One region of the Janthinobacterium sp. UMAB-60 genome, then DNA from elsewhere that is predicted to be linked to it. Evidence: riboswitches for the same ligand, from Rfam matches in the RefSeq annotation. Region 1 holds a riboswitch; the other holds the start of a gene.
The links. Region 1 has a riboswitch for thiamine pyrophosphate ahead of thiC (phosphomethylpyrimidine synthase ThiC). Riboswitches for the same ligand answer to the same signal wherever they lie in the genome.
Positions count from the first base shown of each region.

Region 2: another riboswitch for thiamine pyrophosphate. It lies ahead of K0F86_RS05965 (TonB-dependent siderophore receptor); the one in region 1 lies ahead of thiC (phosphomethylpyrimidine synthase ThiC).

Region 1 covers NZ_LT607489.1:103,779-118,250, reverse strand. The annotation lists gene thiE (thiamine phosphate synthase) at 1-570, opposite strand, end outside; gene K0F86_RS14430 (hydroxymethylpyrimidine/phosphomethylpyrimidine kinase) at 581-1,345, opposite strand; gene K0F86_RS14425 (thiazole synthase) at 1,345-2,139, opposite strand; gene thiS (sulfur carrier protein ThiS) at 2,155-2,358, opposite strand; gene thiC (phosphomethylpyrimidine synthase ThiC) at 2,379-4,292, opposite strand; TPP riboswitch at 4,372-4,487, opposite strand; gene K0F86_RS14410 (hypothetical protein) at 4,571-4,825, opposite strand; gene K0F86_RS14405 (response regulator) at 4,865-5,671, opposite strand; gene K0F86_RS14400 (PAS domain-containing hybrid sensor histidine kinase/response regulator) at 5,700-7,943, opposite strand; gene K0F86_RS14395 (Crp/Fnr family transcriptional regulator) at 7,989-8,729, opposite strand; gene K0F86_RS14390 (bifunctional diguanylate cyclase/phosphodiesterase) at 8,968-11,049, shown strand; gene K0F86_RS14385 (porin) at 11,046-12,086, opposite strand; gene K0F86_RS14380 (tetratricopeptide repeat protein) at 12,528-14,472, opposite strand, start outside.
Region 2 covers NZ_LT607484.1:9,347-23,818, forward strand. The annotation lists gene dapE (succinyl-diaminopimelate desuccinylase) at 1-847, shown strand, start outside; gene prmB (50S ribosomal protein L3 N(5)-glutamine methyltransferase) at 904-1,794, shown strand; gene K0F86_RS05915 (ATP-binding cassette domain-containing protein) at 1,933-3,927, shown strand; gene K0F86_RS05920 (chemotaxis protein CheW) at 3,970-4,452, opposite strand; gene arfB (alternative ribosome rescue aminoacyl-tRNA hydrolase ArfB) at 4,649-5,047, shown strand; gene K0F86_RS05930 (FapA family protein) at 5,048-6,907, opposite strand; gene K0F86_RS05935 (hypothetical protein) at 7,075-7,476, opposite strand; gene ompR (two-component system response regulator OmpR) at 7,741-8,442, shown strand; gene K0F86_RS05945 (sensor histidine kinase) at 8,456-9,814, shown strand; gene K0F86_RS05950 (Imm26 family immunity protein) at 9,846-10,325, opposite strand; gene K0F86_RS05955 (hypothetical protein) at 10,419-10,724, opposite strand; gene K0F86_RS05960 (iron-containing alcohol dehydrogenase) at 10,867-12,024, shown strand; TPP riboswitch at 12,091-12,188, shown strand; gene K0F86_RS05965 (TonB-dependent siderophore receptor) at 12,276-14,420, shown strand; gene K0F86_RS05970 (AAA family ATPase) at 14,417-14,472, opposite strand, start outside.

The sequences.
Region 1 (14,472 bases):
TTGGTAGTCCTTGCCAAATACGCTGCTGATGGCCGCCACCATATCGGCGCCGCGCGCGACCAGCGGTGCCGCGTTGTCCGGCGTCATGCCGCCGATCACCACGCACGGCAAGGCGATCTCGCGTTTCGCTTGCAGCACGATATCGAGGGGCGTGGTCACCGGGTACTTTTTCACCAACGACGGATAAAAACCGCCGAAGGCCACATAGCTGGCGCCGCCCGCCTCGGCCGTCCGTGCCAGGGCCATGTCGCCATAGCAGGAAGCGCCGACGATCTTGTCCTTGCCCAAGCGCGCGCGCACCTGCGCGACGGACGCATCCGTGCCACCCACGTGCACGCCGTCCGCGTCCAGTTCTTCGCACAGTTCGATAAAGTCATTGATGATGAAGGGCACGCCATACTTGCGGGCCAGCGCCAGCAAGGCGCCCGCCTGCTCGCGCCGCTGCTGTGCCTCGGCGCTCTTGTGGCGATATTGCAGCAGCGCCACGCCTTCCTGCAGGGCTTGCTCGCTCACGTCGAGCAGGCGGTCGGTGTCATCCCAGTTCGGGGTGACCAGATACAGTCCACGCATGATGTTTTCCTTATGTAAAAAATCGTTGCGGCATGAGTTGACCTGGCGCAATCGCATACGCGCCGGCCAGGGCCGCATGGCAATAGCTTTGCGCCAGATCCAGCGCTTCGGGCAGCGCCTGTCCCAACGCCAGGCGCGCCGCGATGGCGGAGGCCAGGGTACAGCCGCTGCCGTGGAATTCGCCGGGAAGACGGGGCCAGCGCCACTCGCGCTCGCCGCCACCGGCGTCAAACCAGCGGTTGATGATCACCTCGCCTTCGCCATGGCCGCCCGTCACCAGCACGTGCTGGCAGCCTCGCGCGCGCAGGTTTTCTGCGCCACCGAGGGCCAGCGCTTCCGGCCCGTTCGGTACGATCACGGTCGTCAGCGGCAGCAAGGGCGCCAGCGCCAGCACGGCGTCGTCCCGGCTGAGCACGTCGCCATGGCCGCTGGCCAGCACGGGATCGAGCACGACAGGCAAGCTTGGGCGGGCCTGCCGCAATTGCGCGATCAGTTGCGCGATGACGGCCGCATTCGCGGCGCTGCCGGGGATGCCGATTTTCACGGCATGAATCGCCATCTGGTCGATCAGCGCCTGCGCCTGCCGGCGCAGCAATGCCGGCGCCACAGGCTCGACAGCAAACACGCGGTCATTGTCCTGCACCGTCAGCGCCGTGATGACGGGCAGCGCATGCGCGCCCTGCGCCGCAATGGCGACAATATCGGCGGCGATGCCGGCGCCGCCCGAAGGATCGGCGCCGGCAAACACCAGCACCGTCGGCAACGTTGGCACCATCACGCCAGGCGGCCCGCCATCGGCGACGACGGCGACGCAGCAAATTTACGCGGCATGCGTCCCGCCAGAAACGCTTCGCGCCCGGCCCGCACGGCCAGCTTCATCGCGCGGGCCATGCGCACGGGGTCGCGCGCGCCGGCAATCGCCGTATTCATCAGCACGCCATCGCAACCGAGTTCCATGGCGATGGCCGCATCCGACGCCGTGCCCACGCCAGCATCGACGAGCACGGGCACTTTCGCCTGGTCGATGATCAGCGACAGATTCCACGGATTCAAAATGCCCATGCCCGAGCCGATCAGGGAGGCCAGCGGCATGACGGCCACGCAACCGATGTCTTCCAGAATCTTCGCCTGGATGGGGTCGTCGCTGCAGTAAACCATCACGTCAAAACCGTCCTTGACCAGCGCTTCGGCCGCAATCAACGTTTCCGGCATGTGCGGAAACAGGGTCTTTTCGTCGCCCAGTACTTCGAGCTTCACCAGATTGCGCCCGCCCAGCAGTTCGCGCGCCAGTTGCAGGGTATAGACGGCGTCTTTCGCGTTGTAGCAGCCGGCCGTGTTCGGCAAAATCGTGTACTGGTCCGGCGGCACGAAGTCGAGCAGGCTGGGCGCGTTCGGGTCTTGCCCGATATTCACGCGCCGGATGGCCACCGTGATGATTTGCGCCTCGGCCGCGTCCGTCGCCTCGCGCGTCTGCGGCAAATCCTTGTACTTGCCGCTGCCCACCAGCAAGCGCGATTGATACTGTTTGCCTGCGATGGTCAGCAGGTCGTCGTTGTTATTACTTGTCATTGCTTTTTCCTTAGTCTAGCCGCCGCCGATGGCGCGGACTATTTCCACTTGATCCTGGCTTTGCAAGGTCTTGCCCGGCCACGCCTTGCGCGGCACGACGTTGCGGTTGACGGCCAGCGCCAGCGCCTGGTTTTCCAGCGCCAGCGCGGCAATCAATTGATCGAGTGTCTGTCCCGGCGGCACCTGGTGCGGCGCGCCGTTGAGCGTGATGGATATCAATGCAGGCATCACGCTCTCCTTCAGACCTTGCGGTACAGCTCGGCGCCGTTCTTGACGAATTCGATGGCTTTCACCTCCATCCCCTGCTTGAGCGCCTGGTCTTCCGCGATGCCCATGCCGGCCGCGTATTCGCGCACTTCCTGCGTGATCTTCATCGAGCAGAAATGGGGGCCGCACATGGAGCAGAAATGCGCCACCTTGGCCGAATCCTTGGGCAAGGTTTCATCGTGGAATTCGCGCGCCTTGTCCGGGTCCAGGCCGATGTTGAACTGGTCGTCCCAGCGGAATTCGAAACGGGCTTTCGACAGGGCGTTATCGCGGATCTGCGCGCCCGGATGGCCCTTGGCAAGGTCGGCCGCATGCGCCGCGATCTTGTAGGTGATGATGCCGTCCTTCACATCCGCCTTGTTGGGCAGGCCCAGGTGTTCCTTCGGCGTCACGTAGCACAGCATGGCCGTGCCATACCAGCCGATCATGGCCGCGCCGATGCCCGAGGTGATGTGGTCGTAGCCGGGCGCGATATCGGTGGTCAATGGTCCCAGCGTGTAGAACGGCGCCTCGCCGCACTGCTCCAGCTGCAAGTCCATGTTTTCCTTGATCAGTTGCATCGGCACGTGGCCCGGACCTTCGATCATCACCTGTACATCGTGCTTCCATGCAACCTGCGTCAGCTCGCCCAGGGTTTTCAGTTCGCCCAGCTGTGCCTCGTCATTGGCGTCGTAGATGGAGCCGGGGCGCAGGCCGTCGCCCAGCGAGAACGACACGTCGTACGCCTTCATGATTTCGCAGATGTCTTCGAAATGCGTGTACAGGAACGATTCCTGATGGTGCGCCAGACACCATTTCGCCATGATGGAGCCGCCGCGCGAGACGATGCCCGTCAGGCGCTTGGCCGTCATCGGCACATAGCGCAGCAGCACGCCTGCGTGGATGGTGAAATAGTCGACGCCCTGCTCCGCCTGCTCGATGAGGGTGTCGCGGAAGATTTCCCAAGTTAAATCTTCGGCCTTGCCATTGACCTTTTCCAGCGCCTGGTAGATGGGCACGGTGCCGATGGGCACGGGGCTGTTGCGCACGATCCATTCGCGCGTTTCATGGATATGCTTGCCGGTGGACAAGTCCATCACGTTATCGCCGCCCCAGCGGATGGCCCAGGTCATCTTTTCCACTTCCTCGCCGATCGACGAGGTGACGGCCGAATTGCCGATGTTGGCGTTGATTTTCACCAGGAAATTGCGGCCGATGATCATCGGTTCCACTTCCGGGTGGTTGATGTTGGCGGGAATGATGGCGCGGCCGCGGGCGATTTCCTCGCGCACGAATTCCGGCGTGATTTCGGCCGGGATGCTGGCGCCGAACGACTGGCCCGGATGCTGGCGGCCCATCAGGTCGGCCAGGCGTTCGCCCATGGGACCGGAGGCTTGCAGTTCGCGCAAATACTCCTGGCGGCGCATGTTTTCGCGGATGGCGACGAATTCCATTTCCGGCGTGATCAGCCCACGGCGCGCATAGTGCATTTGCGTCACGTTCTTGCCGGCGATGGCGCGGCGCGGCTTGCGGTGCAAGTTGAAACGCAGCTCGGCCAGTTTCGGGTCCGCCAGGCGGGCGATGCCGTAGTCGGAGGTGGGGCCGGGCAATTCTTCCGTGTCGGCCCGCTCCATGATCCACGGCAGGCGCGGCGTATCGAGGCCCGAGCGGATGTCGATCTGCACGTCCGGGTCCGTGTAGGGGCCGGAGGTGTCGTAGACGTAGATCGGCGGATTCTTTTCGCCGCCGAACGACGCTTCCGTGTCGGACTGGCTGATTTCGCGCATGGGCACGCGAATGTCGGGGCGGCTGCCTTCGACGTAGATCTTGCGCGAATTGGGCAGCGGCGCGATGGCGGCTGCGTCGACCGTGGCGGTGGCGGAGAGGAATTTCGGGTTGGCGTTCATTTTGGCTCCTTGGCTAGACTATTTTTAAGCCTGGAGCCAGCTAAGGAGGTTCGGCTGCGCGCACGCGGAAAGGCGGGGTGCGTTCATCCTAAAGCTTCCCTTCGCTGGCATTATCCAGATCAGGTTCGGAGGGTATTTCTCACCCGCGCTTGCACTGTGTTTCCACAGCGAAAGGCAGGACCCCTAGCGTTTGCCGCCTTGCGGCAGCGAGCCAATTATACGCGGTTCACGCCGCGCGGCCAGATGATTTCTTGCAGGTGTAGTCTTTGTGCATCGACCTACTTCTTCTTGCCCCAGCGCCAGGCGGTCGGTTCGCCCTTCAGCAGGCAGATGAAAATGAGCGCGGCGACGACAGCCACTTCATACACGATGTAGCCGACGAACATGGTTTGCGGCGGGAACAGGAAGGCGCCGCAGGCGAACAGCACCAGCGCGGCCAGAAACACCAGCCAGCCTTGCCAGGTGATGGGCAAGCCCCAGCCCCAGCCATAGGTCTTGGCGGGAAACCAGTAGGAGGGAGATTTATCAGCCATGATGCATTCCTTGTCGATGTCGATGACACCAAGTATAAATCACGCTCCCCGCAAGCGCTCCGTGACATCGAGGCCGATGCCGCGGTAGCCGATAAAGCGGCTGCCATTGTCGAACATCGGTTCGCCGCTGACCTGCAGGTACTGCGTGCTGCCGTCCAGGTTGGCGCGGCTGTAGATGAAATCGAGGAACGGTTCGCGCGCGGCGATCTTGGCGTCGAGCAAGGCGCGTTCGGTGGCGTTCCAGCGCTGCGGCTCTTCTTCGCTGCCGATGCCCAGCATTTCAGCCACGGGACCGGAAAAGCGCGTCAGGTTGCCCTGCGCATCCTGTTCCCAGTACCAGTCGGACGACAGTTCCGTGAAGCGCTGGAAGCGCGCTTCGCTTTCGCGCAACTCCGCCGTACGCTCTTCCACCATCTGTTCCAGCGACTTGTTGTATTCGGCCAGTTTCTGGTACAGCAGGCGCACTTCCAGCATGTTGTGGATGCGCGTTTTGACTTCCACCAGGTCGAAAGGCTTGCTGACGAAGTCCTTGGCGCCCGCTTGCAGCGCGCGCAGCTTGTGGCCGGGCTGGGCCGTGATCACCAGCACGGGCAGATAGCTGCCCGCCTCGATGTCGCGCAAGCCTTCCATGACTTCGAAGCCATCCATTTCCGGCATCTGCAAGTCGAGCAGGATCAGGTCGTAGCGGTGCTGCTGGTGCAGCGCGCGCACGGCTTGCGGGTCCATGGTGGAGGTGATGTGCGTGTAGCCTGCATTACGCAGCACCTGTTCGAGCAGCATGACGTTGGCCTCCTGGTCATCGACGATGAGGATGCTGGCGTTCAGGATCTCGGTGGCTTGAAGCATGGCGGTATTCCTAAAATTAAATGCTGAATTAGCGTACTGTGTGAGTGTCGTCGGCCAGGCCGTGCGAGGCCGCATGGTGCAGGGCCACGTCGAGCGCATCCATGAATTCGACGACCTTGATGGGCTTGGTCAGATAGCGGAAGAAGCCCGCTTCCAGGCCCTTCTCGATGTCGCGTGGCACGGCGTTGGCGGACAGGGCCATGACGGGAATGTGGCTGGTGAGGGGATCATCATGCAGGATATTCAGGGCGCCATAGCCGCTGATGCCGGGTAGATTGATATCCATCAAGATCACGTCCGGCTGGTAGGTGCGCGCCAGATCGATGCCCAGGTGCGCATCGATGGCCGTCAGCAGTTTCAAGTCGCTGCGGCGGGCGATCAATTGCTCCACCAGCGCCAGGTTGGCGGGATTGTCTTCCACGTACAGCAAGGTGCGCTGGCTTTCCTGGTCTTCCTCCACCACGGGCAAGGCTACGCCCTCTTCCAGGTGCAGTTCGGGCGCGCGCGACGCCTTGAATTCCACCCAGAAGGTGGTGCCCACGCCCACCGTGCTGTCGACGCCGATGGTGCCGCCCATCAGTTCGACCAACTGCTTGGTGACGACCAGGCCGATGCCCGTGCCCTCTTCCGTGCTGCTTTCCTGACCCAGGCGGTTGAAGGGCTGGAACAACTGACTCATCTGTTCGGCATTCAGGCCGGCGCCGCTGTCGGTGACGCTGGCGCGCACGCGGTCGGCATGGCGCGTGCATTCGACCTTCACGCTGCCGCCGCTCTGGTTGTATTTGATGGCGTTCGACAACAGGTTGATCATCACCTGTTTCACGCGCGTGCGGTCGGCATGCACATAGAAAGCCTTGCCGCAGCGGGGGAAATGCATGCTGATGCCGCGTTTTTCCGCCTGCGGCGCGATCATCGCCTGGCAATCCTGCAACACGTCGAGCAAGGACATCGCCTCTTCCGACATGGTGACCTTGCCCGACTCGATCATGGCCAGGTCGAGGATTTCATTGATCAAACGCAAGAGATACCAGCCGCCCTTGAGGATCTGGTCGATCGAGCGCTGCTGCGGCAAGCTCGGTGCCGGCGTCTCGGACGCCATCAGCTGGGCAAAGCCCAGCACGGCATTCAAGGGCGTGCGCAACTCATGGCTCATGCTCGACAGAAACTCGGACTTGGCCAGATTCGCTTTTTCCGCCGCCTGGCGGGCCTTTTCCATTTCGATATTCGTGTCTTGCAAGGCTTGCTCGAACTGCTTGCGTTCCGTCACGTCGCGGGCGGCGGCAAACACGCCCTGCAGCTTGCGGTCGCGGTCGTGGAAGGTCGAGGCGTTGTACGACACCACCGTCTGCTTGCCGTCGCGCGCCAGGGCCGTCAGCTCGTAATTGGTCAACTTGCCTTCACGCAACACGCGCGCGATGGCTTCCTCGGCCCGTTCCGGTTCCGTAAAATAATTCTTGCACGGTGCGCCGATCAGTTCGTCGCGCGTGCAACCGGTCAGCGCTTCCATCTGCTGGTTGACGTCGCTGATGATGCCGCGCGGATCCGTCGTCATCAGCGCGTCGATATTCGACTCGATCAGCGAACGCGTGTAGAACTGCTGCTCGCGCAAGCGCTGGTCCAGCAGCGCCTGTTCCGCCTCGACCTGCTTGCGCGCCGTGTTGTCGGTGCCGATCAGCAAGTAACCGATGACCTTGCTCTGCGCGTCGCGCAGGGCCGTCACGGAGACCATGGCGGGGAAGCGGCTGCCATCCTTGCGGATATACGTCAATTCGTAGATGTCTTCGATGCCGCGCGTGGCCTTGAACACCAGCGCTTCCACGCCGGGCGTGATGACGGTGTCGAGTTCGGCGCTGAGGGCGGCGGCGCGCGCGATGATTTCTTGCGCGTCGGAAATGCCGGCCGGGGTCAGCTTGTCGACCACATCGCTCGCTTCGTAGCCGAGCATGCGTTCGGCGCCCACGTTGAAAATCTGGATCACGCCCTGTGCATCGGTGGCGATGCACGAGAAATTGGCGCTATTGAAAATCGCGTCCTGCAAGGCGCCCGCCTTGAGCAACTGGCGCGGCAGGCTGGCCGACACCGTGCGCCGGTACAGCGCCACGAGCAGCATCAGCAACAGGAAGACCAGCGAGTCAATCACGCAGGCCGTCTCGAACGGCGCGCGCCAGGCCAGCACGCCGATGGCCAGCAGCACGATGGCGCTGAATGAAAACGCCAGTGCCATGGGCCAGCGCGACGGTGCGCGCGGAGGAATGTTTTCAACAGATTGCATGAGGTAGCCTGGGCTGTGACAACGATAAGAGAATTGATGCGGTGTTCAGGAACTTTGGCGCTGGCGCACGTCCGACAGCAGGCGCGTGAATTCCTTTTTGACCACGCCATAGCATTCGCACACATGGCCTTCGAGGCCTGCGCGGTCCAGCACGGAGATATGGCCGCGCCGGTAACTGATGAAGCCGCGCTGCTGCAAGCGCCCCGCCGCTTCCGTCACGCCTTCGCGGCGCACGCCCAGCATGTTGGCGATCAGTTCCTGCGTCATGGTCAGCTCGCGGTTCGGCAGGCGGTCCATGGTCAGCAGTAGCCAGCGGCACAGTTGCTGCTCCACCGTATGGTGGCGGTTGCACACGGCCGTCTGCGACATTTGCGTGATCAGCGCTTGCGTATAGCGCAGCAGCAAACGCATGACGGGGCCGGCGCGGTCGAATTCTTCCATCAGCAAATGCGCCTTCAGCCGATAGCCGATGCCGCCCGTCTGCACGACGGCGCGGCTGGGGGTCGAGTTGCCGCCCATGAACAGCGACACGCCCACGATGCCCTCGTTGCCCACGCCGGCGATCTCGGACGAGCCGCCGTTTTCCAGCAGGTAGTGGATAGAAACGATGGCCGTGGTGGGGAAGTACACATGCTGCAGCTTGTCGCCCGAATCGTAGATCACGTCACCGAGCAACATGGAGACTTGCTCCAGGTGGGGCGCCAGGCGCGCAAAATCGGCGTCGAGCATGGCGGCAAGCAAATGGTTTTGATTCGGGTTGTGCAGCTGGGCATGCGGACTCGACATGGGCAGTTTTCCTGGTTTCCAGTCGTCAGCTAGGGGATAGAGGTAAGACGTCCGAACGAGGGCCGCCATATGCTGGAGCGTAACACAGCGCCTGCACAATGCCGCCACTATATTTCTTGCTGGCATGGCCGTCTGTTCGGCAGCGAACGGACGGCCACGTGTCCCGTGCCCTACAGTCAGTCACTGCCAGGGCTGCCGGATCACGGATCGGCGCCGGCGCTGCTTACCGGACGCCATCATGCAATCATTCTTCAAACGCATCTCCATTTCCGTTTCCACCTCGGCCCTGATCACGCTGGCGGTCGGGTTGTGCCTGACGGCCCTGTGCTACGCCTCGGCGCGCCAGATCGAATCGGAAAGCACCCGGCTGCTGCTGCAGTACCACGCCAGCGGTCACACGCTGCGCGCCGCCATGCTGCCCGCCAACGGCATGAGCCTGGATGCGAACCATCGCGGCTCCCTGTATGTGCTGCTGGGCGGACTGCTGTCGAGCCTGCTGGCAACGGCGTATGTGTTTCAGCTCGTGTCGCGCAACTCCGTGATTGCCCGCATCACGGGCGAACGCACGGCGGCCTTGCAGTTTGCCAATTTGCGCCTGTCCGAAGACATCGCCGCGCGCATGCACACCGAAAAGTCGCTGCGTTTGCGCGAACGCATCATCGAAGTGTCGGCCAATGCCATCATCCTGTGCAGCGCCGACGCGCCGGGCTACCTGATCGAATACGTCAATCCCGCCTTCGAGCGCATCACCGGCTATGCGGCCGGCGAAGTCATCGGCCAGCGCCTGGAAGACTTGCAGGGACCCGAACAGGGGCGGCAAGACATGCATGAGATTACAGCGGCCCTGCGCGAACAGCGCGAAGGCAAGGCCATCGTGCGCAATTTTCGCAAGGATGGCAGCTGCTACTGGAGCGAGCTGTTCGTCGCGCCCGTGCGCGACGATGGCGATGGCGCCGTCAGCCACTTTGTCGTGGCGCAATACGACATCAGCACCGTCATGCGCTTCGAACAGGAGCTGGAATTCCAGTCGCGGCACGATATTCTGACGGGACTGGCCAACCGCCTGCTGCTGCGCGAACGGCTGCAGCAGGCGATGGCCGTGACACGGCGCAGCGGCCTGCCCTTGTGGGTAGTGTTCATCGACCTCGACCGCTTTAAATTCGTCAACGATACCCTGGGCCACGATGCGGGCGATCTGGTGCTGAAAAGCGTCGCCGAGCGCCTGTGCGGAGCCACGCGCGAAGTCGACACGGTGGCGCGCCTGGGCGGGGACGAATTCGTGCTGCTGCTGCCCCAGCATGGCAATGGCGAACCGGGCGCGGCCATCCTGCAGCGCATCCAGGACGCCGTGGCGCAGCCGCTGCAACTGGGCGAATATGAATTTTTTCTCAGCTGCTGCATGGGCGTGGCCGTGTATCCCGACGACGGCCTGGACGCCGACACCCTGATCAAGCACGCCGACATCGCCATGTACCGCGCCAAGGAACAGGGACGGGGCCACTGGCAATTCTATGCCTCAAGCATGAATGCGGGCACCCTGGAGCGGCTGGGCCTGGAGAGCGAGTTGCGCCACGCGCTGGAACGGGGGCAGTTCCACCTCGAATACCAGCCCCAGCTGGACTTGGCCAGCGGCAAGGTGGTGGGCATGGAAGCGCTGCTGCGCTGGCAACATCCGCAACTGGGGCGCATTCCACCGGCCAGCTTTATCGGCCTGGCCGAGGAAATGGGCTTGATCATCCCCATCGGCGACTGGGTGCTGCACACCGCATGCGCCCAGGCGCGCGCCTGGCAGCTGGCCGGCCATGGCCCGCTGCGCCTGGCCGTCAACCTGTCGGCGCGACAATTCAAGCAAAGGAATCTGCTGCACGCGGTGGCGCAGGCGCTGGCTGAAACGGGGCTGGCCGCCGCCCATCTGGAATTGGAATTGACCGAAAGCATGGTCATGCATGACGTGGAACAAGCCACGGCCATCATGGCCAACCTGAAGGCGCTGGGCGTGCAACTGTCGATCGACGACTTCGGCACCGGCTATTCCAGCCTGGCCTACCTGCGCCACTTTCCCATCGACGTACTGAAAATCGACAAGACCTTCGTCAGCGACATCACGCACGGCGACGATGCCGCCATCGTGCGCGCCATCATTTCGCTGGCGCACAGTCTGCGCCTGAAAGTCATCGCCGAAGGCGTGGAAACGGCGCAGCAGCTGGCCTTCCTGCGCCAGCACGACTGCGACCAGATGCAGGGCTATCTGTTCAGCCGCCCGCTGACCGCGCCCGCCTTCGAGGAACTATTACTGCAAGGCAAGATGCTGTCCGCTTAAAAAGCGTGGCGCAGGCCGACGTTGAAGGCGCGGTTGCCCGTGCCCACTTCCGTCGCATTGCCCACCATGTAGGCGGCGTCGTTGCGGTTGCGGATGTGCGCGTAGGCCACATAGACCTTGCTGCGCTTGGACAAGGCATACGTAGCGCCGATGGCCAATTGCTGCGCATCGCGGTTGGCTGCATTGCGGTCGTCCTTGTACACATACGAGGCCAGCACGGTGGTCGCACCGAGCGGCACGGACACGCCGACGATGGCGTCGCGGCTGTCCGTGGACTGGGCCGGCGCCTGCGCCGCGCCATACGGGTTTTCCGCAAAGAACATGCTGCTGCCATCGCCCGTGTTGCGGCCATAGCCGCCAAACGCCGTGGCCACGCCGAAGTTGTAGTTGCCGGCCAGAATGGTGTTATTGGCGGCGGCCTTGCCCGGCTCGCCGGCACGGCTCTGGCGCGCCAGGCGCAGGGTCAATGGACCGTTGACATAGCCCAGGGCCAGGCCCAGCGAGCGTTGATCTGCCGCTACACCCGTGTGTTCGCCGGCACCGTACATGACGGTGGCGGTGACGCCGCGCAGCTCGGGCGAGGTGTAGCGCACGGTATTGTCGATGCGCGTGGCCGAATAGCCGGCCAGATTGGTCGCCGCGCCGGCAAAGCCGCCCTCGAAGGGATCGGCCACGTCCGTCAGCGCCTGGCTTTGCAGGTTGTACTGGCGGCCCATGGTCAGCATGCCCAGCGGGCTATTGAGGCCGACAAAAGCCTGGCGGCCGAACAACTGGCCCGCCTGGTCGGAGCGGCCCGTGTCGCCCTGCACGCCCGCTTCCAAGGTGAACACGGCTTGCAAGCCATTGCCCAGCGATTCCGTGCCGCGCACGCCCAGGCGCGAACCGGCCGAGATACCGCTGGTGAGCTTGCTGATGCCGCCTTCCTGCACCAGGCCCGCATCCATCAGCCCATACACTTCGACGGACGACTGGGCGTGTGCGGCAGGCAAGGCACCGAGGGTGGTGGCAAGGCCGGCAAAGATGGCGATTTTTTTCATGATGATTTCCTTGTAAAAGCGACACCAGGAAAGCGGCGGCCACGGCAAGACCACTAGCGGCAAGGCGCCATGCGGGGGATGCCGTATCAAAAGACGACGCGCCGGACAAAAGATCCTGGCTAAGCTGTGGCGGCAGCGGCGTGCAATGGACGCGCCGCTTTGATTCCGCCGTGAATGGTGCACCGCTGGCGGTGCGCGTGGCTCAGGCGCCCGGCCCGGAGGGGACGCACTGAAGGTGGCTGGCATCGCAGATGCGCTGGCCTTGAGACGCGGACGAGTGCTGGATATGAAACGTTATACAACCGCGTCTGCTGGCGCCGTCCGCAAGGATGGGGCAGGAGGCGCCGAGGCCGGCATTATAGCATCGGCGACACCGCTTTCCCCGTTCTGTTGCGGGAAAACGACTCGCCAGGCCGCCAAAACACGGCCATGCGGCCGCGTTCATTTCACCTTATCGTACGACAACATTTGCCCGTCGCGATCCCAGGTCAGTTTGTCATCCTCGATGCCGATGACGGCGTGGAAATCGCGCATGCCCAAGTGCGGCGGATACAGCGCAAAACGCAACAGGCCTTGACGGGCCGGCAGCTTTACCGTGGCAAAGCCTGTTTCCGGATGAGACAGCACCAGGTGGCGTAGCGGCCCGGCCAACGGCACCTGCCACGGCTGCTTGCCGCTGACGCCCTGGGCCAACGCGGGCGCATCGCCCAACGCCGCCAGAGCGATATCGGGCACGGCTTCGCCGCGATATTCGACGATGATGCGGGCCGGACCGGTAGTGGCGTCGCCGGGGCGCGGCGGCAACAGCGCAAAGGGCGCATCGGGCGACGCCCCATCGCCCCGCAGCAGCAGCTCGCCGTCCAGCACCGACCAGCGTCCCTGCGCCGCTTGCTCATCGGCGCCGTACAGCATCCGGTAACTGAAACGCCCGTCGGCGCGCAGCACGATCTGCGACGCGACCTCGGTCCTGCGCCCCAGCGCATAGCGTCCCGGCAAGCGCCGTTGCAGCGCCAGGTCGGCAGCCTTGTCCTTGTGCGCGGGCGCAGCGGCAACCTTGGCGGGCGGCACCCGCCAGCCGCCCGCCGCCAGGATGGCCAGCATGTCATCGCGCCCCGCAGCGCGCAGCGCGCTCCAGTCCTGGGGCGCGAGTTGGCGCAGGCTGCCGGCCAGACGCGGCAGGCGCGCAGCAAAGCGCTGGCCCAGCCAGCCGGCAAGCATATGCTTCGGCTCATCGGCAAAGGCGGCGATCAGGCGCGGCGCCATGCCGGGGTCGCACTGTTGCGGCGCGGCGGCAAAGCCATGCTTGAGCAACAAGTTCCAATACGCATCGGATGCGTGCAAGGCGATGTTGACCAGATTCGGCGTGTCCGGCAGGCATACCTTGTCCAGCGACAGCGTCCAGTCGCGCGTGACGAGGGCCAGCATAGCGGGATTGAGGCTGGCGGCAGCCAGGTCCAGCGCGCCACCCCATGGGTACCCTGAGCTTTCATCGATCCGCGCGCCGCGCGCGATAAACAGGCGCGCGGCCCCGGTATCGCCGTTGAGAATGGCCTGTTCCAGCGCGCTCTTCTGATTGGCGCCGCGCCAGTTCGGGTCCAGCCCCAGGTCCAGCAGGCGCGGCAGCAGGTCGTCGCGCTGCGCGCGCAGCGCCTGCTGCAGCACCACCGCATCGCCCGGCGCGCGCCGCTCACCGTCGGCGCGCCGCAACATGCCGTGTTCCAGCAACAGCGGCGCCAGTGCGCGCTGCGGCGACCGCACGGCGAGCATGGCGGCCTTATTGCTCAACTGGCTGGCCGGCAAGCCGGCCGCCAGCATCAGGCGTATCCGCTCGACGCCGGCCGCATCGCGCACGGCACGCAGCGCCTCGTCCAGCGGCGACCACTCGATGGCGGTCGGCGGCTGGCGCGCCGCGACGGCCGCCAGCAGCAATGACAGCACGGCATTATTGTCCGGCGTCGGCGGCAGTTTCAGCGCCATCTTCAATACGGGGAACTCGCCGCCCAGCGGATCGGCGCCCAAGCCCAGCAACAGCTGGACCATCGCCGCGTCGCTATTTTCGACGGCCGCCAGCAAGGGCGCGCGATCACCATCGCTGACGACGGACGCGCCCATCGCGGCCAGGCGGGCGACCCAGTCAGGTCGCTGGCTGCGCACCGCATGCCACAGCAGCGTCTCCGTTTGCAGGTGCAGCGCATCGAGCGTCGCCAGCGCTCTCATGTGCAACCCTTCGGCTGCGGGACCAGCTTGCTGCCATGGCATGCCGGGCATCACCAGCTGGCGCAGCACGTCCTCGGACGCCGGCTGGTGGTTGTACATGGCGCGCATCGCGGCATCGAGCCAGCGGTCCCTTCCCTTCGCGTCATGCCGGGGCACGCGCTGCTTGAGC
Region 2 (14,472 bases), on a different contig from region 1:
TGGCGCGGCCGACATGAAGACCTCGATCGCCGCCATGGTGGTCGCTTGCGAGGAATTCATCGCCGCCACGCCCGACCACACGGGTTCGATCGCCTTTCTGATCACCAGCGACGAGGAAGGCCCGGCCACGGACGGCACCGTCATCGTCTGCGAGCAACTGAAGGCACGGGGCGAGCAGATCGACTATTGCCTGGTGGGCGAACCGACGTCGAGCGCGCAGCTGGGCGACATGATCAAGAACGGGCGCCGCGGTTCCCTGTCGGGCCGGCTGACGATCAAGGGCGTGCAAGGCCATATCGCCTACCCGCACCTGGCGAAAAACCCGATCCACGAAGCGGCGCAGGCGCTGGCCGACCTGGTCGAAGAGAAATGGGATGCGGGCAACGAGTATTACCTGCCCACATCGTGGCAAATGTCCAACATCAACGCGGGCACGGGCGCCAACAACGTGATTCCGGGCGACATGGTGATCGACTTTAACTTCCGCTTTTCCACGGCCAGCACGGCGGAAAGCCTGCAGGAACGAGTCCACGCCATCCTCGACAGGCATGACTTGCAATACGATATGCAGTGGACCCTGAGTGGCCTGCCCTTCCTCACGCCGCGCGGCACCCTCTCCGATGCGCTGTCGTCCGCTATCCTGGAAGAAACGGGCCTTGCGACGCAGTTGTCGACCACGGGCGGCACCTCGGATGGCCGGTTTATCGCGCAAATCTGCCCCCAAGTGATAGAATTCGGGCCGCCCAATGCCAGTATTCACAAGATCGACGAGCACATCGAACTGCGCCACATCGATCCCCTGAAGAATATTTACCGGCGCACGCTGGAGCATTTGCTGCCCGTCTGAACCAGAATACCGAGGCCCGTCACGGCGGGCCAGAACACCGTCTTTTCGAGAATGCCATGACCCCGAACCCGTTTTCCACGCCACGCGACCTGCTGCGCTACGCCGTTACCCGTTTTAATACCGCCAAGCTGTTTTTCGGCCACGGCAGCGCCGAAGCGTTCGACGAAGCGGCCTATCTGATCCTGCACACCTTGAAGTTGCCGCTCGACAAGCTCGAACCGTTTCTCGACGCCAAGCTGCTGCCGTCGGAAATCGCCAGCGTCATGACGGTCATCGACCGCCGCAGCATCGACCGCGTGCCGGCCGCCTACATCACCAAGGAAGGCTGGCTGGGTACGTACAACTTTTATGTCGACGAGCGCGTGATCGTGCCCCGCTCCTTCATCGCCGAGCTGATCCCTGAATACTTTTCGCCATGGGTGGCGGAACCGGAAGCCGTGGAAAACATCCTGGAACTGTGCACCGGTTCGGGCTGCCTGTCCATCATGATGGCCGACGCCTTCCCCAACGCCGCAGTGGATGCGGTGGACATTTCCGCCGACGCGCTGGCCGTGGCCAAGCGCAACGTCGACACGTACAAATTGCAGGACCGCGTCACCCTGATCGAATCGGACCTGTACACCAACGTGCCGGCCAAGAAATATGATTTGATCATCAGCAACCCGCCGTACGTGAATTCCGCGTCGATGGGCACGCTGCCCCAGGAATACCTGGCCGAACCGCAAATCGCCCTCGACGGCGGCAGCGACGGCATGGACCTGGTGCGCAAGATCATCGCCGGCGCGGCCGAACGCCTGACGGACGACGGCATCCTGATGATTGAAATCGGCAACGAACGCGAATACGCGGAAGCGGCCTTCGGCGAGCTGGGCCTGACCTGGCTGACGACCAGCGCCGGCGACGACATGGTGTTCCTGCTGACGGCCGAGCAGCTCAAATTGGTTTAATCGACTTGGTAGGTCGGATTAGCGTAGCGTAATCCGACATGCCTGTGCGGCACCCGTCGGATTACGCCCTTCGGGCTAATCCGACCTACACGATGTTTTTACGGCGAGGGTTAAACCCCAGCCTCTACAAAGAAAAAAATGATACGTTTCCTACAAGTAAGCCTGATGCGCGGCATCAAACCGTTGCTCGAACAAGTCGATGTCACCCTCAATCCGGGCGACAAGATCGGCCTGATCGGCGCCAATGGCGCGGGCAAATCGAGCCTGTTCGCCATGATGCGTGGCGAATTGCACCCTGACCAGGGCGAGATCGATTTCCCCGCCAAATGGCGCGTGGCTTACGTGGCGCAGGAAACCCCGCCGCTGGACCGTGCCGCGCTCGACTACGCGATCGATGGCGACATCACCCTGCGCAAACTGGAAGCGGAGCTGGCGCATCTCGAGTCGCAACCGGAAAGCACGGAAAACGGCATCGCCATCGGCAACATGTACAGCGCGCTGGCCGATGCCGACGCCTATACCGTGCAGTCGCGCGGCGAACAGTTGCTGCTGGGCCTGGGCTTCACGCTGGACCAGATGCAGCAACCGGTCGCCAGCTTCTCCGGCGGCTGGCGCATGCGCTTGAACCTGGCGCAAGCGCTGATGTGCCCGTCCGACCTGCTGCTGCTCGATGAACCGACCAACCACCTGGATCTGGACGCCATCATCTGGCTGGAAGACTGGCTCAAGCGCTATGCCGGCACCTTATTAATCATTTCCCATGATCGCGACTTCCTCGATGAAGTGGTCAACGTGGTCGTGCATATCGACGAACGCAAACTGAAACGCTATTCGGGCAACTATTCGAGCTTCGAGCGCCAGCGCGCGGCGCAGATGATCCTGGCCGCCGGCGCGCTGGAAAAGCAGCAGCGCAAGCGTGCCCATCTGGAATCGTTCGTGAACCGCTTCAAGGCGCAAGCCTCGAAGGCGCGCCAGGCGCAAAGCCGCATGAAGGCGCTGGCGAAGATGGAAGAGCTGGCGCCATTGCGCGCCGCCGCCGAATTCTCGTTCGAATTCCGCGAGCCACTTTCCGCGCCGAATCCGCTGATGGTGATGGAAGACGTCGATGCGGGCTACAAGATCGAAAACGAAGCGACGGGCGAAATCACGCATAAAACCATCGTCAACGGCATCAAGTTTTCGCTGCAGATCGGCCAGCGTATCGGCTTGCTGGGCCAGAACGGCGCCGGCAAGTCGACCCTGATCAAGACCATCGCCGGCGAACTGATGCCGCTGACGGGCGACGCCACCATGGGCAAGGGCCTCAACATCGGCTACTTCGCCCAGCACCAGGTGGAAATGCTGCGCCACGACGAATCGCCGCTGTGGCATCTGTCGAAGATCGCCCCCACCGTGCGCGAGCAGGAACTGCGTAACTTCCTGGGCGGCTTCAACTTCCCCGGCAACATGGTCACCGCCTCGATCGCCCCGTTCTCGGGCGGCGAAAAAGCCCGTTTGGCGCTGGCCCTGATCGTCTGGCAGCGTCCGAACCTGCTGCTGCTCGATGAACCGACCAACCACTTGGATCTGGAAACGCGCGAAGCACTGACGGAAGCGCTGGCGCAGTTCGAAGGCACCCTGGTCGTCGTTTCCCATGATCGCCATTTGCTGCGCGCCACCACCGACGAATTCATCATCGTGGCCGACGGCAAGCTGCAACCGTTCGACGGCGACCTGGACGACTACAAGGATTGGCTGTTCAAGACCAAGCTGGGTAAAGGTACCGATGTGCTGCCGGCCGCCGGCAAGGCCAACAAGACGGACTTCCCTGTCGTCTCACCGGTAGCGGTAGCGGCCGCCGCTCCTGCCGCGCCCGTGCGCGACAAGCGCCAGGAAGCGGAAGACCGCCAGAAGGCCGCCGCCCTGCGCAAGCCGATCGAAAACAAGATCAAGCGCCAGGAAGAGCAGATCGCCAAGCGCAACGCGCAAAAGGCGGAAACGGAAGCCAAGCTGGGCGAGCCAACCATCTACGACGCCGCCAACAAGGCCAAGCTGAAGCAGTTGCTGGCCGACCAGACCTTCTTCACCAAGGACCTGGCGCAGCTGGAAGCGGAATGGCTGGACTTGCAGGACCAGCTGGAAAAGCTCGGTTAATCAAGCTGCAACAAAAGACGACCTCCGGGTCGTCTTTTTTTTTCAGGCTGCCTGCATGGGGCCGGGGCTGCGGATCGCCATCAGGCGGTCGATGTCGACGAGGATCAATCTACGTCCCGCCACCGTGCCCAGGCCCAGCAGATAATCGGCTTCCGCCGCGCCCAGGCCGGGCACGGCCGCGATGTCGCTGGCGGCCAGGCTGACGATATCGGTGACGCCATCGACCACCATGCCCATCACGCCATTGCTCAGCTGCAAGATGATCACGTCGGTGGACGGGTCGGGCGTACCCTGGGCGCTACCGAACGCGGCGCGCATGTCGACGATGGGGATGATCACGCCGCGCGAGACGGCCACGCTGCGCAGCACCTCCCCTTCCGAGGAAAAGCGGTCGAGTTCCTTCAGCGGGCGCAATTCCCGCACGCAGCGGTAATCGAGGCCGTATTCCAGGCCGCCCAACCGGAAGCTCAAGTACTGCGTCAGGTATTGCGCGGTTGCGGCATCAGGCGTCGTCGTGGGCTGCATGGTGTTCCTTTCATCCGGTAAGCGCTGCCAGGATGCGCAGTGGCGCAACGTTGGCCCCATGCTAACCAGCATCACCGCAGGCGGCGTTGAGAAACATCAACTTTCCCGGAAGGCATGCGTACCCGCACTGCCCAGGCTTGCGCCGGCGCAGCCAACTTCCCTTACAATACCCACATCGTTTCCCCACAGGCAGGCCATGCAACACCTCGTCAATCCCGCTGAAGTTGAATTTTCCGCCATCCGCGCCCAAGGGCCGGGCGGGCAGAATGTCAACAAGGTGTCCAGCGCCATCCATTTGCGCTTCCCCATCGCCGCCTCGTCGCTGCCGGAAGCGTACAAGGAGCGCCTGCTGGCCCTGCGCGACAGCCGCATCAGCAAGGATGGCGTGCTGGTGCTCAAGGCGCAGCAGTCGCGCAGCCAGGAGCAGAACAAGGAAGAAGCCTTGCGGCGCTTGCAGGAAATCATCGACAGCGTCACCTTTTTGCCCGCCGTGCGCCGCGCCACCAAACCCACGCGCAGCTCGCAGCGGCGCCGCCTCGACAGCAAGAGCACGCACAGCGTGCTCAAGCAATCACGTGGCAAGGTGATCGACTGATCAGGGTGGCGGCTGGTAGGTCCACTCCAGGCTGCCTGTGCTGTCCGCAAACACGCTCTGCGTGGCCGGCGTGGCGCTGCGCAACAGCGCCTTGATCTCCTTCGGCGGCCGGTCGTAGACCTTGGCCGGGCCGGGCGGCACGACCATGGCGCGCACGGCCGTTTCACCGTCGACCAGCCCCAGGCTGCAGCGCGACTGGCCGGCCGTCGCTTGCCGCTGCTGGCGCACTTGCGCCACCAGGGCCAGCATCTGCGCGTGCAGGATTTCCGACTGTTTCACTTCCACGCGCAGGCGCGCCACTTCCTTCAATACGGGGGCGATGCGCGCCGCCAGCTTGTCGTACTGCAGCTGCTGCGCCGGCTGCAGCTGCAGCTCGCCGCGCCGCAGCTGGCCCGCCAGGGCCAGGTAGTTGCGCACTTCCGGCAATTGCGCGATGGCATCGATTTCCTGCTGGCGCTTGTGCTGCAGCTGCTGGTAGTGCGCGGCCTTCGCCAGGCTTTCCGCGATCTGTTGCTCCAGCGCGCTCAAATCGGGCACCAGCGGGAACAGCAGCATCTCCACCTGCTTGCGGGGACCGGCGCTGCCGACGCGGATGGTGCGTGCCGCCACGGCGCAGCCTTCGGCCAGCTCGATGACGACCTCGTCGGCGATGATCTCGCAATTGCTGGCGCTGTCGATCACCACGCGCGTGCCGGCGATGACGCAGCTTTCCGCGCGCTTCACGCGGACTTCGCCGCTCAGCGCCTGCAACACGGAACCGGAAGCGACGCCCTCGACGCGCACGTCGCCGTGCTCGTTGAAGGCCGTGCCGCCCACCAGATTGCGCTGCAGCCATATCAGCCCGCCATGCGAGTGCAGATGGCCGTACACGTCGCCATGGATGGTGATGTCGCTGCCGTCGAGCTGACGCTGCTCCTGCACATCGCCATATTCCTCGTACGCGGCGCGCAACTTCAAATTGCCCGTGGTACGGCTGCTGACGCCTTCGCGGCTGACGATCTTGTTTTCGATGGAGAGCTTGCCGTGCGCATCGACATTCACATAGCCATTCTGGGTGGCGACCACGTAATCGCCATCGCTGAAGCGTTCGACGGCCATGCCCACCCCTGCCACCGCCGCCGGGTCCAGCTCCAGCGGCGCGGGCGGCGGCAGCAGCGTGCCGTCCAGGTCGTAGCCGGGCAAGCCGGGTGCACCGGGCAGCAGCCGCAACAGGCGCGCGTGTTTTTTCACTTGCGGAAAACGGTTCTTGAAACTGAGCAAATCCAGGCGGCCATCGGAGCGTTCGCGCGGCGCATCGTCGCGGTGGATGCCTTGCGACACTTCCATCAGCCGGGCGTCGCGCCCCGGCTGCGGCGGCAGCGCCCGCGCCACCGTGATGCGCTCGGCCTTGCCGCTGCCGAGAATGGCGCGCACGGCCGCGCCATCGATGCCATAGCGCACGCCCTTGCACCACAGGTCGGCTACCAGCTCGTCAAACTCGCGGCGTGCCGGCACCTGGCCATCCGAGTCGGCAGAGAGCGCTTCAAAGTAAAATTCGGCGCTGTCGTCGCGGATCTTGACCTGTTTATACAGCGCGCGGCGCTGGGGCGGGAATGGCGCCACACGGGCGGCAATGCGCAGCAAGGCGTCGCTCTTGGGCGCGGCGCGGGGCGCGGGAGCATGGAACAGGGTCAGCAGGAACAAAGCGTAGTCGAGACCGGCCAGCAGCTGCCCCGACTGGAACAACTGGTCGACGGCGGCGCGCAACTGCGTGGGCGCCAGCGACAGGTCCAAAAACACGCCCTCGTCGCGCTGGACGATGCCGTGCGGCAGGCAGCCTGCGGGGGCCGCCTCAGGAACGGGTGTGTCGTCGTCGCTCACGCCTTGCCTCCCCCGGCAACACATTCAGAGAATTGTTTCAGTGCACTAGAACAATATCACGGGGCGTGGCGATGTGCCCGACTCGGCAAAAATGTGCTTGCCAGATGCCAACAGGGCCATGTCTTGCGAGATGGCCCTGTCGGATGGGGTGCGCGATGCCCAAGTAACTAGCGGCGCGGCGGATTCGAGTAAATATCCTGCCCCACTTCATTGATCTGGCGGCGCAGGTCGCGCCGCTCGTCGGGCGTCATGCGGCCCGTGCGGCGCGAGGCGTCGGCGCCTTCGCTGGCGCGACGCTGCTCTTCGGCACGCGTGTCGAAGCTGCGTGCGTCACGCTGTTCGCGCAGTCGCGTATCATTGCTATTGCTATTGCTATTGCTGCGCTGTACCTGCTCATAACGCTGGGCCTGCACTTGCGGCTGGTCGTCACGGCGTGGCGGCGGCTGGTTTTGTGCCAGCGCCAGGCTGGCGGCAAACACGGAGCAAACGGCGAATGCGGACAGCACAGTCGTACGTGCGGCAATAGCTGCGCTGGGAGCGGTGTGAATTTTTTTAGTAAAGATATTCATTGAGTTCCTCTTCCGCGATGCCGTATAAACTTAAAGCTGATTTCCACTGTGGCCCCAGTGTATGATGCTTTACACGGTGCAGTAAGAGTAATTGGGTAAAGTTTGTAACACTTTGTAATGGGTCGCCATACCCCCTTGCCGACGCCGCGCGAGGCGTTACTATAGCAACTAATATAAGATAACACGACACCTTAAATGACCACAACCTCCACTTCCGGCAGCAACACGACTACGCAATCGATCCACGGCCACCAGGCAAAAATCATGGTGGTTGATGACGATGTGCGCCTGCGGGACCTGCTGCGCCGCTACCTGACCGAACAGGGTTTCAATGTCTTCACGGCAGAGAGCGCGACGGCCATGAACAAGCTGTGGCTGCGCGAACGCTACGACTTGCTGGTGCTCGATTTGATGCTGCCCGGCGAAGACGGCCTGTCGATCTGCCGCCGCCTGCGCGGCGCGGGCGACCAGACGCCGATCATCATGCTGACGGCCAAGGGCGAGGACGTGGACCGCATCGTGGGCCTGGAAATGGGTGCCGACGACTACCTGCCAAAACCGTTCAACCCGCGCGAACTGGTGGCCCGCATCGGCGCCGTGCTGCGCCGCAAGGGTCCCGATGAAATCCCGGGCGCACCGTCGGAAACACCGCAAACCTTCGAATTCGGCGACTTCGTGCTGGACCTGGGCACGCGCACCTTGAAAAAGAATGGCGAAACGGTGCCGCTGACCACGGGCGAGTTTTCCGTACTCAAAGTGTTTGCCCGCCATGCGCGCCAGCCGCTGTCGCGCGAAAAACTGATGGAACTGGCGCGCGGCCGCGAATACGAAGTGTTCGACCGCAGCCTGGACGTGCAAATCTCGCGCCTGCGCAAACTGATCGAACCAGACCCGTCGAGCCCGCTGTTCATCCAGACCGTGTGGGGCCTCGGTTACGTCTTCATCCCGGACGGACAGCCGCGCTGATCGCAGGCGAGGCATGATGAAGCTTGTTCCCGATATCAGCCTGGCGCGGCTGAAAAGCGGCCTGTTCTGGCGCACCTTTTTGCTGCTCGGCACCTTGACCACGGTCAGCATGATCACCTGGATCGGGATGATTTCCGTCATCCAGCGCGAGCCGCAGGCGCAGCAGATTTCCGCCCAGATCATTTCCGTCGTTACCATCACGCATGCGGCCCTCACGCACTCGGCGCCCGAGCTGCGGCGCGAGTTGCTGTTCGACCTCGTCAGCAATGAAGGCATCCGCATCTTCTCGCTGGAAGAGGACGACCGCATCGAGCCGCCGCCCGACAATTACCTGATGCCCGAGATCGAGGCGCAGGTGAAAGCCAAGCTGGGCAAGGACACGCGCTTTTCCGCGCGCGTCAACGGCGTGGCCGGTTTCTGGGTCAGCTTCAAGATCGATGACGACGAGTACTGGCTGATGCTGGACCGCGAGCGCCTGCGCGGCCTGACGGGCTTCCAGTGGCTGGGCTGGGCCAGCCTGGTGTCTCTGCTGTCGCTGCTGGGCGCGGCCATCATTTCCAGCCTGATCAATTTACCGCTGTCGCGTTTGACGGCGGCCGCGCGCGACATCGCCAAGGGCAAGCAGCCGGCGCCGCTGCCGGAAAAAGGTCCGATCGAAATCATCGAGGCGAACCGCAGCTTCAACCAGATGGTCGACGATTTGAAACAGGTGGAATCGGACCGCGCCGTGATTTTGGCCGGCATTTCGCACGACTTGCGCACGCCGCTGGCGCGCATGCAGTTGGAAGTGGAAATGGCCAACCTGTCGGACGAGGCACGCGAAGGCATCCAGTCCGATATCGGGCAGATGGACGCCATCATCGGCCAGTTCCTCGACTACGCCAAGCCGACGGAAACGTCGAGCTTTACGGACGTGGACTTGAGCGGTTTGCTGCTCGACATGACGCGCGAAGCGATGCGCTTGCCGGACGTGAAGATCAACGCCAGCATCGCCGAAGGCGCGCATGCGATGGGCAACCCCACCGACTTGCGCCGCGTGCTGAACAACCTGATCGAGAATGCGCGCCGCTATGGCAAGACGCCGGGCAGCGACGTGACGGAAATCGATATCGCCTGCCATCTGCGCACCAGTCACGGCGCGAAAAAGGTGATTATCGAGGTGCAAGACCACGGCACAGGCGTGCCGACGGAAAAGATCGAGCAACTGATGAAACCGTTCACCCGCCTCGACACGGCGCGCGGGCAAGCCAACGGTGCCGGTCTGGGCCTGGCCATCGTCGACCGCGTGCTGCTGCGCCACGGCGCCGAATTGCAGGTGCGCAACCGCGAAGGCGGCGGCCTGGCGTTTCAGATCAGCTTGCCAGCGGCGTAAACGAACGGCACAGGCGTGCCGTTCAATGACGTCAAACCGACGCCGCTTCCTGCGCCAGCAATTTATTCATCAACAATTCCGTCGCCCCGTAGCCATACAGGGAATCGCTTTCCATGCCCGGCGTATCGAAGGGGATCGATTCCTCACGGTTCAGCTTGGCAGGATCGGCATCCGCATAGCTGGCGCGCCAGGCGCGTTGCAAGGATTCATTGCGGCGGATAAAGGCCGGCATGGGCCAGGCATCGCGCTCCCAGTGGGGGCTGTCGCCCAGCAGGGGCCAGCGCTCGTTGAGCAGGGCCATGTCGCCCGTGCGCAGGCGGCGCACGGCCTGTTCCGGCCGCAAGCCTTCCAGGTCTTCCAGCGCAGGCAGGCTGTCGCGCTTCGGCCCGAACATATACGCCAGCATGATGCGCCCGGCAGGGGCCCGGCGCGCCACCACGCCGACGGCATAGCCGCCGCCCGGCAGGGGCACGGCAAACCAGCTGCCTTCTCGGTATGGTAATGATCTCATCGTTGCAAACTCCCCCAAAATCGTGTTCGGGGCACAGTCTACGCGAAACGATACGAATGTGGCGCATGGTACGCCACAGCAACAAACCAATAGTTACACTATTTTCTCGTCATAGTGATACTGGGCAACAATCGGCCCCGCCTTGAACAACGCTTCCTTCATGGCCGTGTCCAGGCGCGCGTCGCGGCGGCGCATCCATTCGAGCAGCATGGCCGCTTCCTTGCGGCTGGTGTCGCCCGCATGCGCGAGCACGCGGCGCAGTTCCGGGTCCGTGCACGCCTCGAAACGCTGGCTGTTCAAGTCCAGCGCGTGCAGCGCGGCGATGGTGGCGCCGATGGCGCGGTGCATGTCGAGTGCCGTGGCCGGCAAGCCCGATTCTTCCAGTGGGACGGTGGTCATGCGCATTCCTTTTCGCGTGGTGGTGACATCGGCTGCATTCTCCACCGCGCGGGCGAAAAGCTCAAGCGTCCACGACACGATTTCACCCGTTCGGCCATAATCATGGCTCAGCAACAGCCTAAACCTCGGCAGCGGGAGCCCCATGTTCAATTTCGACTTTTACAATCCGACGCAAATCCTCTTCGGCCAGGGCCAGATCGCCGCCATCGCCGGCCTGATCCCGCCGCAGGCGCGGGTCCTGATGACCTACGGCGGCGGCAGCATCAAGCGCAACGGCGTCTACGATGAAGTCAGGGCGGCGCTGGCCGGCCACACGGTGCTCGAATTTGCCGGCATCGAACCCAATCCCAGCTATGAAACCCTGATGCAGGCCGTGGCCCTCGTGAAAAGCGAGCGCATCGATTTCCTGCTGGCCGTCGGCGGCGGTTCCGTGGTCGATGGCACCAAGTTCATCGCCGCCGCCGCCCTGCATGAGGGCGAGGCGTGGGACATCCTGGCGAAAGGCGGCAAGATCGTCGAGGCCGCCCTGCCCTTCGGCACGGTGCTCACTTTGCCGGCCACGGGTTCCGAAATGAATGGCTCGGCCGTGATCACACGCAAGGCCACGCAGGAAAAGCGCTCGTTCATGAGCCGCAAGGTATACCCGAAATTTTCCGTGCTGGATCCGTCGAAAACGTTCACCTTGCCGCTGCGCCAGGTGGGCAATGGCGTCGTCGATGCGTTCGCGCATGTGATGGAACAGTACCTGACCTACCCTGTGAACGCGTCCGTGCAGGACCGCTTCGCCGAAGGCATTTTATTGACCCTGATCGAGGAAGGCCCGAAAGCCCTGTCGCACCCGGACGACTACGACGTGCGCGCCAACGTGATGTGGAGCGCCACCCTGGCCTTGAACGGCCTGATTGGCGTGGGCGTGCCGCAAGACTGGTCCACGCACGCCATCGGCCACGAATTGACGGCCCTGTACGAGCTAGACCATGCGCAAACCCTGGCCATTATCCTGCCCAGCATGTTGCGCGTGCGCAAGCAGGCCAAGCGCGCCAAGCTGCTGCAATACGCGGCCCGCGTCTGGGGCCTCGATGGCGGCGACGAGGATGGCCGCATCGAGGCGGCCATCGCGCGCACGGAATTTTTCTTCCGCCACATGGGCGTCAAGACGCGCCTGGCCGACTACGGCCTGAACCATGCCAGCGTGGACGCCGTCGTCGCCGCCCTGGAAGCGCACGGCATGACGGCGCTGGGCGAACAGCGCGAGGTGACGCCCGCCGTCAGCCGCAAGGTGCTGGAACTCAGTTTGTAGATTCGCACCACACTGTTGTAAAACGGTCGGCCAGCGGGACAGCTGGCCGTGCTTCATGCTAAGCTGTCATTTCGCTAGGGGTCCTGGAGCAGTCATCCGGGTGAGAGATACCCTTCGTACCTGATCTGGATAATGCCAGCGAAGGAAAGCGCAAAGTACCTCCCTCCTTTGATAGCTCCTGCGTTGGCGCCAGCCGAACAAGCAGCCTGCCGTGCTCTTTCCCAAGAGGCGGCTTGAACCACGAGCATTCTATGTCCACACCGAATTTATCTGTTTCCGTTTTGACCCTGGCCATCCTGCACGCGTTTGCCGCGCCCGCCCTGGCCGCGCATGACGGCGCCGAAGCGCAGGCCGACACGCCAAGCATGGCCGAAGTCGTCGTCACGGCCAGCAAGGCGCCGGCCGCCAAGCGCGCCTCCGTGGGCGGCTTTAGCGACGCGCCGCTGCTGCAAACACCCGCGTCCGTCACCGTCATTTCGCAGAAAGACATGCAGGACTTGCAGATCCGCAATCTCAGCGACGCCGTCAAGCTCGACGCCAGCATCAACGATTCCTACAACGCCGTCGGCTATGCAGAACAGTTCACCATCCGCGGCTTCAAGCTCGATACGAACTCCAGCTACCGCAAGGATGGCGTGGCCATTCCTGGCGACACACAAATTCCGCTGGAAAACAAGGAACGCATCGAAGTGCTGAAGGGTCTGGCCGGCTTGCAGGCGGGCGTGGCCGCGCCCGGTGGCGTGATCGACTTCATCGTCAAGCGCCCGACGAACACGCCATTGCGCACCGTCACCGTGGAAGCGCGCGAACGGGGCACCCTGTACGGCGCCGTCGACCTGGGCGGCCGCCTGGAAGACACGCGATTCGGCTACCGCGTCAACGTGGCGGCCGAACGCCTGCGCTCCTACATCCAGGGCGCCGATGGCAACCGCAAGTTCATTTCCGGCGCCTTCGACTGGCAGATTTCGCCGCAGGCGCTGCTGCAGCTCGATGCCGACTACCAGGACAAGGCGCAAGTGACGGCGCCCGGCTTCCAGCTGCTGAGCAACGGCAACCTGCCGGCCAACGTCAGCGCCGACGCCATGCTCAACAAGCAACCGTGGACGCACCCGGTGGAAACGGTCACCAGCAACCTGGGCCTGCGCTTCCAGTACGCCTTCAATGAGGACTGGCACGCCACCCTGTCCGCCAACCAGCACTCGTTCAAGCGCGACGACTACACGGCCTACCCGTATGGTTGCAGCCCGGAAGGCGAGTCCCCGGTGTTCTGCAGCAATGGCGATTTCTCCGTGTGGGACTTCCGCAGCCTGGGCGAGACGAAAAAACCGCTGAGCGCGCAAGCCATGATCCAGGGCAAGTTCGCCACGGGCAGCCTGCGCCATGAAGTCACGGTGGGCGTGTCGTATTTCAACCGCAAGGACCGCGCCGGCAAGTACGTGTATAAGGAAGTGGGCATCAGCAATATCTACCGCCCTGTCATCGTTGCACCATCGCCGGCTTCGACTGGCCCCGTGCGTCTGGTGCGCGACGACAAGGAAAAATCCGTGTTCGTGCAGGACATCGTCAGCCTGGCGCCGAACTGGAAGCTGCATGGCGGCTTGCGCCATATCAATGTCGACGGCTACCAGTATGTGCTCAAGGCCGACACGGAAATCCGCGCCAAGCACGACTTCCTGCTGCCCAACGTGTCGCTCGTCTACACCCCGCTCGACAATGTGTCCGTGTATGCGGCCTACTCGCAAGGTATGGAACATGGCGGCACGGCCAGCATCTATGAGGAAAACGCCAACGTGGAGCTGACGCCGAGCCGCTCGAAGCAGATCGAACTGGGCGTGAAAATGGATGTGACGCCGGACTTCATGCTGGCGGCCAGCCTGTTCCAGATACGCAAAGGTCTCGAATATGTCAATGCCGAGAATTATTTCGTCCGCAATGGCCAGGCCCAGCACCGTGGCCTGGAATTGTCGGCCCAGGGCAAGGCAACAACCAACCTGAGCCTGGGCGCATCCGTGACGGCCCTGAACAGCCAGCAGTCGGGCACGGGCGATGCGAATTACGATGGCAAGCGCGTACCGAACGTGCCCGCGTTCAAGGCGGCCGTGCATGCGGACTACGCCGTGCAACAGGTGGCGGGCTTGAGCGTGAATGGCAGCTGGGAATATGCGGGCAAGAAAGCGTTTGAGTACAACAACACGACTTTCGTGCCGTCGTACAACGTGTTCAACCTGGGTGCCGCCTACGCCACGCGCATTGCCGGCAAGACAGCCGTGCTGCGCGCCACCGTCAACAACGTGGCAGACAAGTTCTACTGGCGCGACGTGACGCCGGAAGCGGGCGGCTACCTGTTCCCGGGCGCCAGCCGCACGTTCAAGGTATCGGCGCAGTTCGACTTTTAATTGAGGGAAATGGCAGGCGCCGCGGCAAGCGCCTGCCGCAGCAAAGGCGCCG